Thalassospira sp. TSL5-1: one gene and its partner. Each later gene encodes a partner of the first gene's protein in a complex. Links are inferred from orthologs where the notes say so. Each region holds a gene or a part of one and is shown in the gene's direction. Other genes may lie near its edges. The genes, in order: tsaD and tsaB.

Evidence for each region.
Region 2: the proteins of tsaD (region 1) and tsaB are in contact, whole or in part, in a solved structure (PDB 4WQ4), measured with the Escherichia coli proteins. The link is inferred for Thalassospira sp. TSL5-1 from one-to-one orthologs.

The regions. Positions count from the first base shown.
Region 1 is NZ_KV880638.1:427,978-434,388, forward strand. Bases 3,465-6,411 are described here. They hold tsaD (tRNA (adenosine(37)-N6)-threonylcarbamoyltransferase complex transferase subunit TsaD), read left to right. Parts: upstream 3,465-4,382; coding sequence 4,383-5,441; downstream 5,442-6,411. Other genes in these bases: hemC (hydroxymethylbilane synthase), read right to left, coding at 3,465-4,099; LF95_RS11500 (NAD(P)H-dependent glycerol-3-phosphate dehydrogenase), read left to right, coding at 5,479-6,411. Also shown: LF95_RS11475 (heme biosynthesis protein HemY), read right to left, coding at 1-656; LF95_RS11480 (COG4223 family protein), read right to left, coding at 653-2,296; LF95_RS11485 (uroporphyrinogen-III synthase), read right to left, coding at 2,351-3,082; more of hemC, read right to left, coding at 3,155-3,464.
Region 2 is NZ_KV880638.1:121,527-127,865, reverse strand. What follows is about bases 1-2,875. They hold tsaB (tRNA (adenosine(37)-N6)-threonylcarbamoyltransferase complex dimerization subunit type 1 TsaB), read left to right. Parts: upstream 1-961; coding sequence 962-1,789; downstream 1,790-2,875. Other genes in these bases: LF95_RS10045 (sulfurtransferase TusA family protein), read right to left, coding at 2,544-2,801; LF95_RS10050 (GNAT family N-acetyltransferase), read left to right, coding at 1,872-2,369; ddpX (D-alanyl-D-alanine dipeptidase), read right to left, coding at 373-942; LF95_RS10065 (TetR/AcrR family transcriptional regulator), read left to right, coding at 1-342. Also shown: LF95_RS10040 (Fur family transcriptional regulator), read left to right, coding at 2,990-3,412; LF95_RS10035 (GNAT family N-acetyltransferase), read left to right, coding at 3,576-4,364; LF95_RS10030 (lysophospholipid acyltransferase family protein), read left to right, coding at 4,361-5,242; tRNA (N6-isopentenyl adenosine(37)-C2)-methylthiotransferase MiaB, read left to right, coding at 5,409-6,339. UniProt on the Escherichia coli protein: Required for the formation of a threonylcarbamoyl group on adenosine at position 37 (t(6)A37) in tRNAs that read codons beginning with adenine.

The DNA.
Region 1 (6,411 bases):
TTGAAAATATCGGCCTTTTGCGCATCGACCAGCAGGGTCAAGGCGCGGTCCCATTGTTTGGCCCCCAATAGCAGGTCAAAATACGTGACCAGCACTGACGGGTTGCGCGGCCGCAGGCGGTGTGCGCGTTCGGCGTAATCAAGGGCGGCTTTGCGATCATTGGCCTTCAGCGAGAGTTGCAGCAAGCCGCGTAACCCGAAAAACGCCGAATCCGGGGATTTCAGCATTTCTTCAAACTGGCGGCGGGCGGCGTCATTGTTGCCTTCAAGCTCTGCAGCCTGGGCGGTTAACAGGCGGGTCAGCGTGTCATCCTCCAGGTATTTATCGACCGCACGGGTATGTTTCAGGGCCTGGCGGACATCGCCCGATGCCAGTTCCAAAAGACCCATCGTCAGGGCCTGCTGGCCCTTTTTACGGCGACGGCTGCCCAGCATGCGCCCCACCCAGCCCGGGGAACGTGAAATGACAAACCAGATGCGCCACAGCACCACCAGCAGAAAAACCAGCGCCAGTACGGCCAGCAAAACCATGCCAATCGAGCCATCAAAGCGATAGCCCAGCCAAATGATGGTCATGGTGCCGGGATTGTTGGCAAACCAGACCGCCCCTGTCACCAGGGCGGCGGTGATCAGAACAAAGATAACCAGACGGATCATTGGGCGACCTCCGACCCGGTGGGGGTGTTGCCGGGATTGTTGATCACTTTGTTGCCGGTTTTGTCTTCCTGTCCGGTCAGAAGGCCAATCGCGTGCGTGCTGAGCACATCAATGGCTTCATTAATGGCCTGGCGGGCACGCGCTTTTTCCAGCCACGGTTCAAGGGCGGTTTTGGTGTTCTGGCCTTCCACCCCTTCAAGCGCGGAAATGGCCTTTGCCAGATTATCCGCTGCTAGGGCCTGTTCCGCCGTCACCAGACGGCCATCAAGTGTGTCCTGCCCAACGGCATCGACCCGGCGAATGGGGAACAGTTTTTTCAAATTCGCCACGGTTGAATCCCAAACCCCGCCAGAATGATCATCGCTGGCGGCCTTGACCGCTTCCTCTGCCGCAACCGGGAAGGATTGCCGCAATTGTTCAATGCGTGGGGCGCCTTCAGAGGCAAGTGGTTTAAGCTTTTCGATCTGTTGCTGAACGACGGTATCATCCGACCCGCTGCGATTAAGCTGGTTCAGGGCAATTTCAAACGGGCCGCCGCGCTGTGCGGCATCGCGCAGCAGGGCAACGCCAATGCCAATCGCCTGTCCGCGCCCGGCAATGCGCAGGCCTTCGGTGGCTTTCAGTTCGTCCTCAACCGTTGCCATGCGCGCACTCAGGTCGCGCATTTCCTTGGCAACACCGGAAAGTTCGGATTGCACACGCGCAACCTCGTCAATCGGTGCGGTGCGGGTTTCAAGTTCGCCCAGGCGACGGGCAACAGAATCGTTAAGGGTGCCACCACGTTCCTGATCCAGGCGTTCGCGCAGGGCATTGACGGTCCCTTCAAGACGCGACAGGCGCGATGTCAGGTCGGTTGCAACAACAACATTTTGGGCCTGCGCATCAGCGGTATTTTCGCTATCGGCGTTGTTTGTGCTTGTCGGTGCGGTCGCATCTGCAGGTGCCGTTTCATCCGTTGTGGCCTGGCCGCTGTTGATACCAGTGTTATCGGCATCGTCGGGCTTGTTGGTCGTGTCGGATGTCATACTGTCGGAACTGCTGGTGCTGTCCGCTGTCTCGCTGTTTGCCGTGTTTGACGCTGTGGTATCATCTGCTGGTGTCTGCGACATTTCGGCGGTGTTCTGTGGCCCTTCCGGGGCCAGGGCATTGACCGTGCTTTGCGGTAAAATGTTGGTCAGGGTCGGTTCGGCCTGTTTCCACCACATCGCCCGGCTTGCCCAGCCCAGCGCCAGGACGATACCAATAATAATCACCGCCCAGACGACGACCATGATGGCGGGTTTACCCGTTTTTTTGCCTTGCGGGCTGCCTTTGCTCGGGGGGGGCGTTTTATCGCCAGGCTTTGCGCTGCTTGCCGATGAATTCCCGCCAGACGCTGATGCGGCGGATTTTGCTCCGCCTGCGCTGGTGCTGCTGCTTTTGCCGCTGGTGGCGGAAGAGCTTTCGTGTTTTGCCGACGTGGTTGCCCCTGTCGGGCTGGATGGGGTCGAAGAACCGGTTGCCGGTTTTGCGCTCTCACCCTGTGATGAAGATGTCGATTGGGCAGCACTGGCATTGCCCTTGCTGTCAATCGAGATCGTATCCTGCCCCTTGGAAGGCGTCGCGGAAGTGTTGGTTCTTGGCGTTTCTGGTTTTTTCACGGTCGGACCATTGCAGTTTGCGGTTGTTCCGATACGCCCACTGGCGCAGGACATTCAGATGATAGCGTTATCTAGTTCCAAAAGCAGGCTTTCCTGTGTCGGCTCGGCCGAGACCACAATTTTGTGCCAGGCAAGGCTGGCAAGGCGGTCTTTGACGGCGGGGCTGAGACAGAAGGCAGTTACGTTTGTAAGGGCCCCTTTTGTATTATGGCGTTCCATCAGCTTAACAAAGGTTTCCGCCGTACGGGGAGAGAAAAATAATACCGCACGGATTGTTTCGCCATGCAGACCATCAAGCACCGGTTGGGGCAAGCTGGTTGCAGCGTGGGCCTCGTAAAGCGTGTGGCGGTTTATCACGTAACCTTTTGCGGCCAGCATTGTTCCCAGATCCCCCGCGACTTTGCGCGCCGCAGGATGATAAAGCACCCCGTCATCGGGCGAGATTTGACGGGTGATCAGCCCTGCCAGGTCGTGAATGTCGCCATTGGCACTGTAAACCGTTGCAAAACCCGCCGCGCGGGCGGTTTTGGCCGTCGCATCGCCCACAGCCAAAATCGGTAATCCCCGGTGTAAACTGTGCCGCGTAAAGGCGCGCACACCATTGGCCGATGTAAAAATAATGGCCTGTACGCCGTCCAGATTGATCGTGGGCTGGTCGGCGGGCAGGGGCGGGAAATCGATGGACAGCATGGGGGCGTGGCAAACGTCATAACCACGCTGTTTCAGGATGGTGTCCAGATCACCGGAATCGGTTTCCGGCCGGGTATTTAAGATCGTTTTCCCCATGATTGCCTCATCCTGTTTGGGAACCATTCCGCGACGGGCGGAATGGTTCTGCAAGATCGTGTCCTTGATATGTCAGGCCAGAATGAAATCAGGCCCGCCGCGTTCTTTAAGCTCGTTCCCGGCATCGGTGCCGATACGGTCCGCTCCGGCAATATCCGGGTTTTCAAGGGTGCGTTCGGCATCGAGCCATTCGCTGCCATCCGGGCGCACAATGGTGACGCGCAGGCGCATGGTGCCGTTTTTATCAATTTCAGCCAGAGCGGCGATGGGCGTTTTGCACGAGCCATCCAAGGCACGCAATGCAGCCCGTTCGGCGGTAATGCGCAAATCGGTTTCATGGCAATGCAGCGATGACAGCCAGTTGGCGACTTTTTCATCCCCCGCACGAATGGCAAGACCCAGTGCGCCCTGTCCGACGGCGGGCAGCATGTCATCTTCGGAAATGACCTGGGTGGCAATTTCCGGGTGGCCCAGGCGGTTTAACCCGGCCATTGCCAGCAGGGTGGCATCGGCCTGGCCTTCTTCCAGCTTGCGCAGGCGGGTTTGCACATTGCCGCGAAAGGTTTCGACTTTCAGGTGCGGGTATTTGTGCAGCACCATTGCCTGGCGGCGCAGCGATGCGGTACCGACGATGGCACCAGCGGGCATGTCGGCAAAGCTTTTATATTTGGTGGAAATGAAGGCATCGCGCACATCTTCGCGCGGCATGATGACGGGCATGGCAATGCCATCGGGCAGGATGGTCGGCACATCCTTGATGCAGTGAACGGCAACATCAATCTCGCCGTTCAGCTGGGCTTCGTCGATTTCCTTGGTAAACAGGCCCTTGCCGCCAATTTCCGACAGGGCACGGTCTGTCACACGGTCGGCGGTTGTGGAAATGACAACAACTTCGATGTCGCCTTCCGCCGAAATTTCGGGATTAGCCTTTGCCAGCAGGTCACGCACTTCATAGGCCTGTGCCAGTGCGAGCGGGGAGCCACGGGTGCCGATGCGAAGTTTTACGGTATCAGTCATGGTGCCGGTTATTCATCCGAATTCAGGGGTTAAACAGGGTTTGTACGCTATCGCTACGTTATCGTTGACGACTCGTTTATGACTTGCCTGCACCCTAGACCGCGACACAGGTCCCTGCATAGGTCCAATCTGGCCCATCATGTGGAATAATGGCCGCCATGTTGCCGTGATGATCAGCAAACAGTCAGCAAAGGGTGGCAAGGCGTGTTAGTTTGGGCTACATCATCGCCATCAGGCCTGCCTTGATCGGGCGCAAACCAGTGATAGCCGGAAATCAAATTCCATGAATGTTCTTGGTATTGAAACCAGTTGTGATGAAACGGCCGCCGCCGTTGTAAATGACAAACGCGAAATTCTGTCCAATCGTGTTTTGACCCAACTGGAAGACCATCGCCCCTATGGCGGGGTTGTTCCCGAAATTGCCGCACGGGCACATCTGGAACATATCGACCGCTTGGTGGCCGAGGCAATGGATGATGCCGGGCTGGAATTTGATGACCTTGATGCCATTGCCTGCACCGGCGGGCCGGGCCTGATTGGCGGGGTGATGGTCGGCACCATGACGGCAAAATCCATTGCCTTTGCCACGGGCAAACCCTTTTTGGCGGTGAACCATCTGGAAGGCCACGCCTTGACCGTGCGCCTGACCGATGATGTTGCCTTTCCCTATTTGCTGTTGCTGGTATCGGGCGGGCATTGCCAGGTTTTGATTGTCGAAGGGGTGGGAAAATACCGCCGCATTGGCACCACCATTGACGATGCGGTGGGCGAAGCCTTTGATAAAACCGCCAAGATGCTGGGTCTTGGTTATCCGGGTGGGCCTGCCCTGGAAAAAATGGCTAAAGATGGTGATCCACTGCGCTTTCGCCTGCCGCGTCCGTTACGCGGGCGGGAAGGATGCGATTTTTCGTTTTCCGGGTTAAAAACGGCGGTGCGGGTGCATCTGGATGGTTTCCCCGTGCCCCAGCGCACGGACGCGGTAAAGGCGGACCTTGCCGCGTCTTTTCAGCGTGCGGTGGGCGAAACCCTGATTGACCGAACCAAAAACGCGATTTACCAGTTCATGCGGGAATATCCGGAGGGCAAAACGCTGGTTCTGGCGGGCGGGGTTGCGGCCAACACATATTTGCGTACCCACTTGACCGAACTGACCGACAAGGCGGGCATGCAACTGGTGGCACCCCCCCTGCCGCTATGCACCGATAACGCCGCCATGATCGCTTGGGCCGGGCTGGAACGGTTTCGTCTGGGCCAGGAAGACCCGCTGGATTTTAAACCCCGTCCGCGCTGGCCGTTGGACCCGGAAGCCCCGAAACGCCCCGGTGCGGGTGTGAAGGCATGAAGGCGTAATTTCTTAGCGACAGGGATATTTCAGGGCGATGAAAACAACCGGCATGGCGGAAAAACGCATCGGAATTGTGGGTGGGGGAGCCTGGGGCACGGCGCTGGCGATACAGGCCGTGCGCGCCGGGGCGCAGGCAAATATGCTGTTGCGCGATGCCGACCTTGCTGCGCGCATCAATCAAAACCGCGAAAATGATTTGTATTTGCCCGGTATTCCTTTGCCAGTCGGGTTAAATGCCACCCTGAATGCCGACGATGTTTTGCAGGCCGATGCGGTTTTGCTGGTCACACCAGCACAGTTTCTGCGCGATTCCCTTGCCGCGATTGCCGGGAAATGGCAGCGCGATGTGCCTGCCATTATTTGCGCCAAGGGCATTGAAAAACACAGCGGTGCCCTGATGGAAAATGTGGTGCGCGATGTGTTGGGCGATGTGCCGGTCGCGGTGCTATCGGGCCCGACATTCGCCCAGGAAGTGGCCGCAGGCCTGCCTGCCGCGCTGACGCTCGCCTGTCGTGACCGCGAGATGGGCAAAAATCTTGTTGAAATGATCGGCACGTCTGCCTTTCGTCCCTATTACAGTTCCGATGTGACCGGGGTGGAAGTGGCAGGGGCGATTAAAAACGTGCTGGCGATTGCCAGTGGCGTGGTGGCAGGTATGAAGCTGGGCGATAATGCCCGCGCAGCCCTTGTAACCCGGGGGCTTGCCGAAATGTCGCGCCTTGCCATTGCCATGGGTGGGCGGGCGGAAACCTTGATGGGCCTCGCCGGGCTGGGCGATTTGATGTTGACCTGCACCGGGACGCTGTCGCGCAATTACACATTCGGCGTGGCGCTGGGGCAGGGGCAAAGTACGGCGGATATTTTATCATCGCGGCGCAGTGTCACCGAAGGGGTGCATACGGCGGCATCGGTGACGGCGGTGGCGGAAAAATACGGGGTGGAAATGCCGATTTGTAAGGCAGTGAAC
Region 2 (6,339 bases), 310 kb from region 1 along the record:
GGCCTGCTGGCAGGGGCCGAAGCCTATATTGAAATGGCGCTGGAGCCCGAAGTGCAGCGCATTGTGCTGCTTGATGGACCGGCCTTTTTGGGGGATCCGTCACAATGGCCCAGTCAGAACCAGTGTCTGGTGGCAACCCAGGAACTGGTTGAAACACTGGTCGCGTCGGGCTTTTTAAAGCCGGTTGACCCGGAGGCCGCCGCCCGTCTGCTGTCGGGGACGGCCCTGAATGCGGCCCTTTGGATTGCGGCGAGTGATCAACCGGCAGATATTCTGCCAAAGGCGGTGGCGGCCTTTCGCGTGCTGGCAACGGGGTTGCTTGCGTCGCCCGGGGTGAAATGACCCCCCCTATTTCCCATTGGCAGGAATGGGTTAGTAACCGGTAGAGGGCATCATGGGGTATTTAAGCGAACTGTCGGAAAAAAGTGGATAACGGGTGAGGGCATTGGGCAACTGATAATGCCACCATTCGACATGATAAAATTCAAACCCGGCGCTGACCATGATGCCAAGCAGCAATAAACGGTTGGATTCTGCGGCTTTTGAGATGCCTTCGGCCCCGTGATAGGATTTGGGATCCATTTCATCAAAACCGGTTCCCATATCCAGTTCCTTGCCGTTTTGGTCTAACAGCGTTAGATCAATGGCGACACCGCGGCCATGCGGTGATCCGATATCGGGATTGGCGACAAAATCGGCATTCGGAGTGTGGTTCCACAGGGCACGTTGGGCTTCTTGTGGACGAAACGCATCAAGCAGCCGAAGTTTGACACCCTGGCGTCGCGCCATCAGGCTTGCCTTTTTCAGGCAGGTGGCCGCATCCTGATGCAGATAACATGCTGGCCGCAAATAGATTGGTGCCCCGGTAAAGTTTCGATCGGAGGCATAGACGATGTCGATCTCGACATCATATTCTTGCGGCGTAATTTCAACCAGCGCCATTGGCGGAGGCTCCCTGTTCTTGACGTTTACCGACTACATCAAAAAGATGCTGACCGGCGAGATGATTAAGTCATCGCATAGCGCAGATCACGACATGGCGCAAACCGGCAGCGATGAAATGGCGCAAAAGCCCGCCGGGCCGACTTTGCTGGCGATCGATACGGCATCGACATCGCTGGCAACGGCTGTGCTGGTCAATGGCGAGGTACGCGGCGAGCTGTTTGAAAAGATGGAACGCGGACAGGCCGAGTCGCTGCTGCCCTTCATTATGAAAAGCCTGCGCGAGGCCGGGGTTGAATTTGCCGATATTGACGGCATCGCCGTCACGGTTGGCCCCGGTGCCTTTACCGGCATGCGTATTGGTTTGGCAACCGCACGCGGGCTGGGCCTGGCGCGTAAAATACCGGTAGTGGGGGTTAGCTCGCTTGAGGCGGTGGCCTACGGGGTTGAGGAACGGGATCATCAGGGACGAAATATTCTGGTCGCCCTGGATAGCAAACGGACCGAGATTTTTGCCCAGGCCTTTGATGCGCGCAAAAACCCGATCAGCTCAGCCGAATGTGTGGGGCCGCGCCAGGCATTGATGTTGCCGCCCCCCGGCCCGACCCTGTTGGTGGGGGATGGGGCGGCACGGTTGCTGACCCCGGCAACTGGCAGTGCTGGTGAATTTTTCGCCGGTACTGCACCAGGTTTGCCGCGCGCGGGCAATGTGGCGCGCATCGCCGCCGAACGCTGGGAGGATGGCAAAAACCTGCCACCCGTGCCGTTATATTTACGTGCCCCCGATGCCAAACGGATGGACGAACTGGCCCGCGAAAAGGCGGCCAAACAGCAGGATGATGCCTGACAGGGCCAAACAAAGACCTGCATGCAGGTCTCGCGAGGCAGGCCCGTTTATGCCTGTTGGTCTGCATTTCAGGAAATGGATTATGACGACGCAAACTGCTGCCCTTGAAATTGTGGCCCTGACACCCGCATTTGCCGCCGTGGCCGCCGCCCTGCATCAGACAGGGTTTGAAGATTGCTGGGATGAAACCGCAATTTGCGATTTGCTTGCTGTGCCGGGGGCCTTTGGTTTGCTGGCTTTTGTACCCAAGGGACGCCAATTTAACCGCGAAACGGTTGTTGATGATAGGCCGCTGGGTTTTGTGCTGGTGCAGACCGTTCTGGACGAGGCGGAAATCAACACCATTGTTGTTGATGCAAAAGCCCGTCGGCACGGGGTGGGAAACGTTTTGATGCAGGGCGTATTTGCGCGGTTGCAAAATCAGGCCAGTACCCGTTTGTTGCTTGAGGTAGCCTGTGATAACGCTGCCGCAATCGCCCTTTATGGCAAACTGGGTTTTGTCGAAATCGGGCGCAGACGCGGATATTACCGCCGCAAGGAGGGGCCGGCTATGGATGCGCTGGTGATGGAACGGGTGTGAGGCCGTCTGTCCGGGATAAATTCAGGATGATTTGAATTTTACAAAATTTTTGAATAACTATATGAAGTTATTAGGAAAATAAACCCCATAAAGGGTGTGGTCTTGATCTTGAAATTGTTATAATATTTGCCCGTTCGTCATGACGGGCTTTCCTGTTTTCAGGAACCCGGAGACTTAATTTTTTCGGATTGTCAGCCGGTAGGTGCCGGTGGCATCTGCCAGTTTTGTCAGGTCCAGAACGTCGTCGCCCATTTCTTTAACGGAACGCGGAACATTTGTAAGCGGTTCGCCTTCTTTGAGAAGGACTTCCAGAATTTGACCCGGTGTCATTTTTTCGAGTTTCAGGCGCGTTTTGACAAAGGTCATGGGACAGACATCGTTTGTGATGTCTATTGTGATATCTGGCGTTGAACTCTGGCTGCTGCTGGACATTCCAACCTCGTTAATCAGGGTATCTGGTGACGGGGTAGCGTTAAATGAAGAAAACGGCAAGGTGTGCCAGGTTATTTTCGTGAAATCGGTCTTGCGACCGGGCGAAGATTTCCCGATATTTAGGGCACCAGAGCGTAAGTTGCCTGCGGGCCTTGGGGACAGGCGGAACCGGAAACGAGAACAAGAGTATGTTGGCAGAATCAACCATCGAGCAAAAGTGCATTGACGCAGGCCTGAAAATGACCGGGCAACGCCGCGTCATTGCAAAGGTATTGTCGGAGTCCGAAGATCATCCGGATGTTGAACTGGTATATCGTCGGGCCACCGAAATTGATCCGAAAATTTCGATTGCCACGGTTTACCGGACGGTACGTCTGTTTGAAGAGGCGGATATCCTTGAAAAGCACGATTTCGGCGACGGACGTGCCCGTTACGAGGAACTGACCGAAGAACATCATGATCATCTGATTGACATGCGGTCGGGCACGGTCATCGAATTTTCAAACGAAAAGATTGAAAAGTTGCAGGAAGAGATTGCCCGCGAGCTTGGTTACGAGCTTGTCGGCCATCGGCTGGAACTTTATGGCGTTCCTATTAAAGACGGAAAATGACAGTTTACTGACTGTTGGCGTACAATAGGTGTATATAAAAGCCATCCGTGCTACAGTGCGGGTGGCTTTTCACATTTTTGTTACGTGTTCTTAACAAAGCCTTCACTCGCTCTTGAGAATTTTCTTGCGCAAGATTGGCGCGATCAAACGAAAGGGAGTTGCGATGAGCGACGTTCGACAGCAGCGATTGGAAGTCCGTCTGGCGCAGAATGAGGCGGAAATCCTGGCGAGCCAGCGTTTACGTTATAAAGTTTTTTACGAAGAACGCGGGGCACAGCCCACTGCTGAAATGATCGACTCCAAACGGGATTTTGATCATTACGACCCGATTTGTGACCATCTTCTGGTGATCGATCACGGTAAAGGCGAAGGTGCAGACGGGGTTGTGGGAACCTATCGTTTGTTGCGCCAGTCCGTTGCCAATCAAAATGGCGGCTTTTACAGTGCGGATGAATATCAGATCGAATCGATGCTTGCGGCCATCAAGTCTGGTGAGATCATGGAACTGGGCCGCTCCTGTGTCGAGGAAGGCTATCGCAATATGCCGACCCTGCAATTGTTGTGGCAGGGCATTGCGAAATACGTTTTTGATCATGACATCAAGCTGATGTTTGGCTGTGCTTCTTTTCACGGGACCGACCCGGATGATTTCAGCGATGTTTTGACCTATCTGCATCATCATCATCTCGCCCCCGAAGACATGCGCCCGCGTGCGGTTGCCGAACGCTATGAAAGCATGGCGCGCGCCAGCATCGATGCGGTTGATGCCCGCCAGGCGTTGCGGGATCTGCCGCCGCTGATCAAGGGTTATTTGCGGCTGGGTGGTTATGTTGGCGATGGGGCCGTGGTGGACCATCAGTTCAACACCACTGATATTTGTATTGTGCTGCCGACGGAAAAAGTGACCGAACGCTATTATAAGCATTATGAACGGACCGCGAGGGTATCGTGAGCTGCTATCCCTGTGCCGCTATCAGACTTTTGATTTATGCCTTGCTGACGCTGGTTCTGATTCCGGTGCAAATGGTGGCTATTGCCCTGCGCTTGAAGCTGGCCGATGACCTGCCGCGTTTTTATCATGGGCTTTGCCTGAAGATTATGCACATCGAGGTGCGTTTTTCGGGTGTGCCATTGATGGAAGATAGCGGCATCATCGTTGCCAATCATGCGTCTTATCTCGATATTCCGGTCCTCGGTTCCATGACCAAAGGTGGCTTTATTGCCAAAAAGGAAGTGGCAAGCTGGCCGGTTTTTGGTTTGCTGGCAAAGCTCCAGCGGTGCAGTTTTGTTGAACGCCGTGCCACACGGGCCAAACAGCAAACGACGGAACTTAGCCAGCGGCTTGCCAATGGTCACAAGCTGATCCTGTTTCCCGAAGGGACCAGCAATGACGGCAATCGTGTTTTGCCGTTTAAGTCGACTTTGTTCGGTGTTGCCGAAACGGTTTTGCCCGATGGATCGCAAGTCAAGGTCCAGCCGGTGTCGATTGCGGCAACTCGCCTGGACGGCGCGCCGATGGGCCGTGATTTGCGTGCCTTTTATTCCTGGTATGGGGATATGGACTTGGTGCCGCATTTGTGGCAGTTTCTCGCCCTCGGCAAGGTTACGGTGGAAGTGGTTGTTCATCCGCCGATGACGCTGGCGCAGGCAGGATCGCGCAAGGAAATGGCCCGTAAATGCGAGTCGCTGGTTGTTCAGGGGCATCAGGCGGCATTATCGGGTGCCACGCGGGGGGCTCAGGTCCCGTTTTCTGAAGAGCGGCGATCTGGTGACTTGATTGGCAGTTGCCCTTTGGCAATTGTTTTTGAAGATTTTCGCCTGTTTGGCTAGGTACTCCAGCGCGTCGCGATGTCGGCTTTTTTACCGTTCCGCCGAAAAACGGGTTGCATGAACGCAAAATTGTGCCACCTGATCTCAGATATCAGTCATGTTCGACATGCGGCGTGAGGTTCACGCCGCTTTCGGCGTATGAAACGAGCGGAAACGGATCATTAAAGTGAGCGCGACGAAAAAGCTTTTTGTAAAGACCTATGGCTGCCAAATGAATGTCTATGACAGCCAGCGTATGCAGGATGTGCTTGCACCGCTGGGCTATCAGCCGGTCGATGAAGCTGAGGGTGCGGATATGGTGATTCTGAACACCTGCCATATTCGCGAAAAAGCCGCCGAAAAGGTTTTTTCCGATCTGGGCCGGATTCGCAAACATAAAAAAGCCAAGGAAGAAAACGGAACCGACAAAATGATCGTTGCCGTCGCCGGGTGTGTCGCCCAGGCCGAAGGGGCGGAATTGATGCGTCGGGAACCGATTGTCGATATGGTTTTTGGTCCGCAAACCTATCATCGCCTGCCCGAAATGGTGGCCCGTGCCAACCGCGCGATTGGCAATGACCGCATTATCGATACCGATTTCCCGGTCGAGGAAAAGTTTGACCACTTGCCCGCCCAGGTCTCGCAGCAGGGTTATTCCGCCTTTATCGCCATTCAGGAAGGTTGCGATAAATTCTGCACTTTCTGTGTGGTCCCTTATACCCGTGGGGCGGAATATTCGCGCCCGGGTATGGACATTGTTAAGGAAACCCGCCAGATCGTGGCCCAGGGTACCCGTGAAGTGACCCTTCTGGGACAGAATGTGAACGCCTATCACGGGGCGGGGCCTGATGGTGACGAATGGACGCTGGGGCGTTTGCTGCGTGAGCTTTCGGAAATCGATGGGCTGGAACGCATTCGTTACATCACATCTCATCCGCGTGATGTGGATGATGATCTGATCTTTGCCCATCGTGATTTGCCCAAGGTGATGCCGTTTTTGCATCTGCCGGTACAGTCCGGTTCGGACCGGGTTTTGCAGGCGATGAACCGCAAACATGACCGTCAGACCTATTTTGATATTGTCAAACGCCTGCGCGAAGCCCAGCCGGACCTTGCCC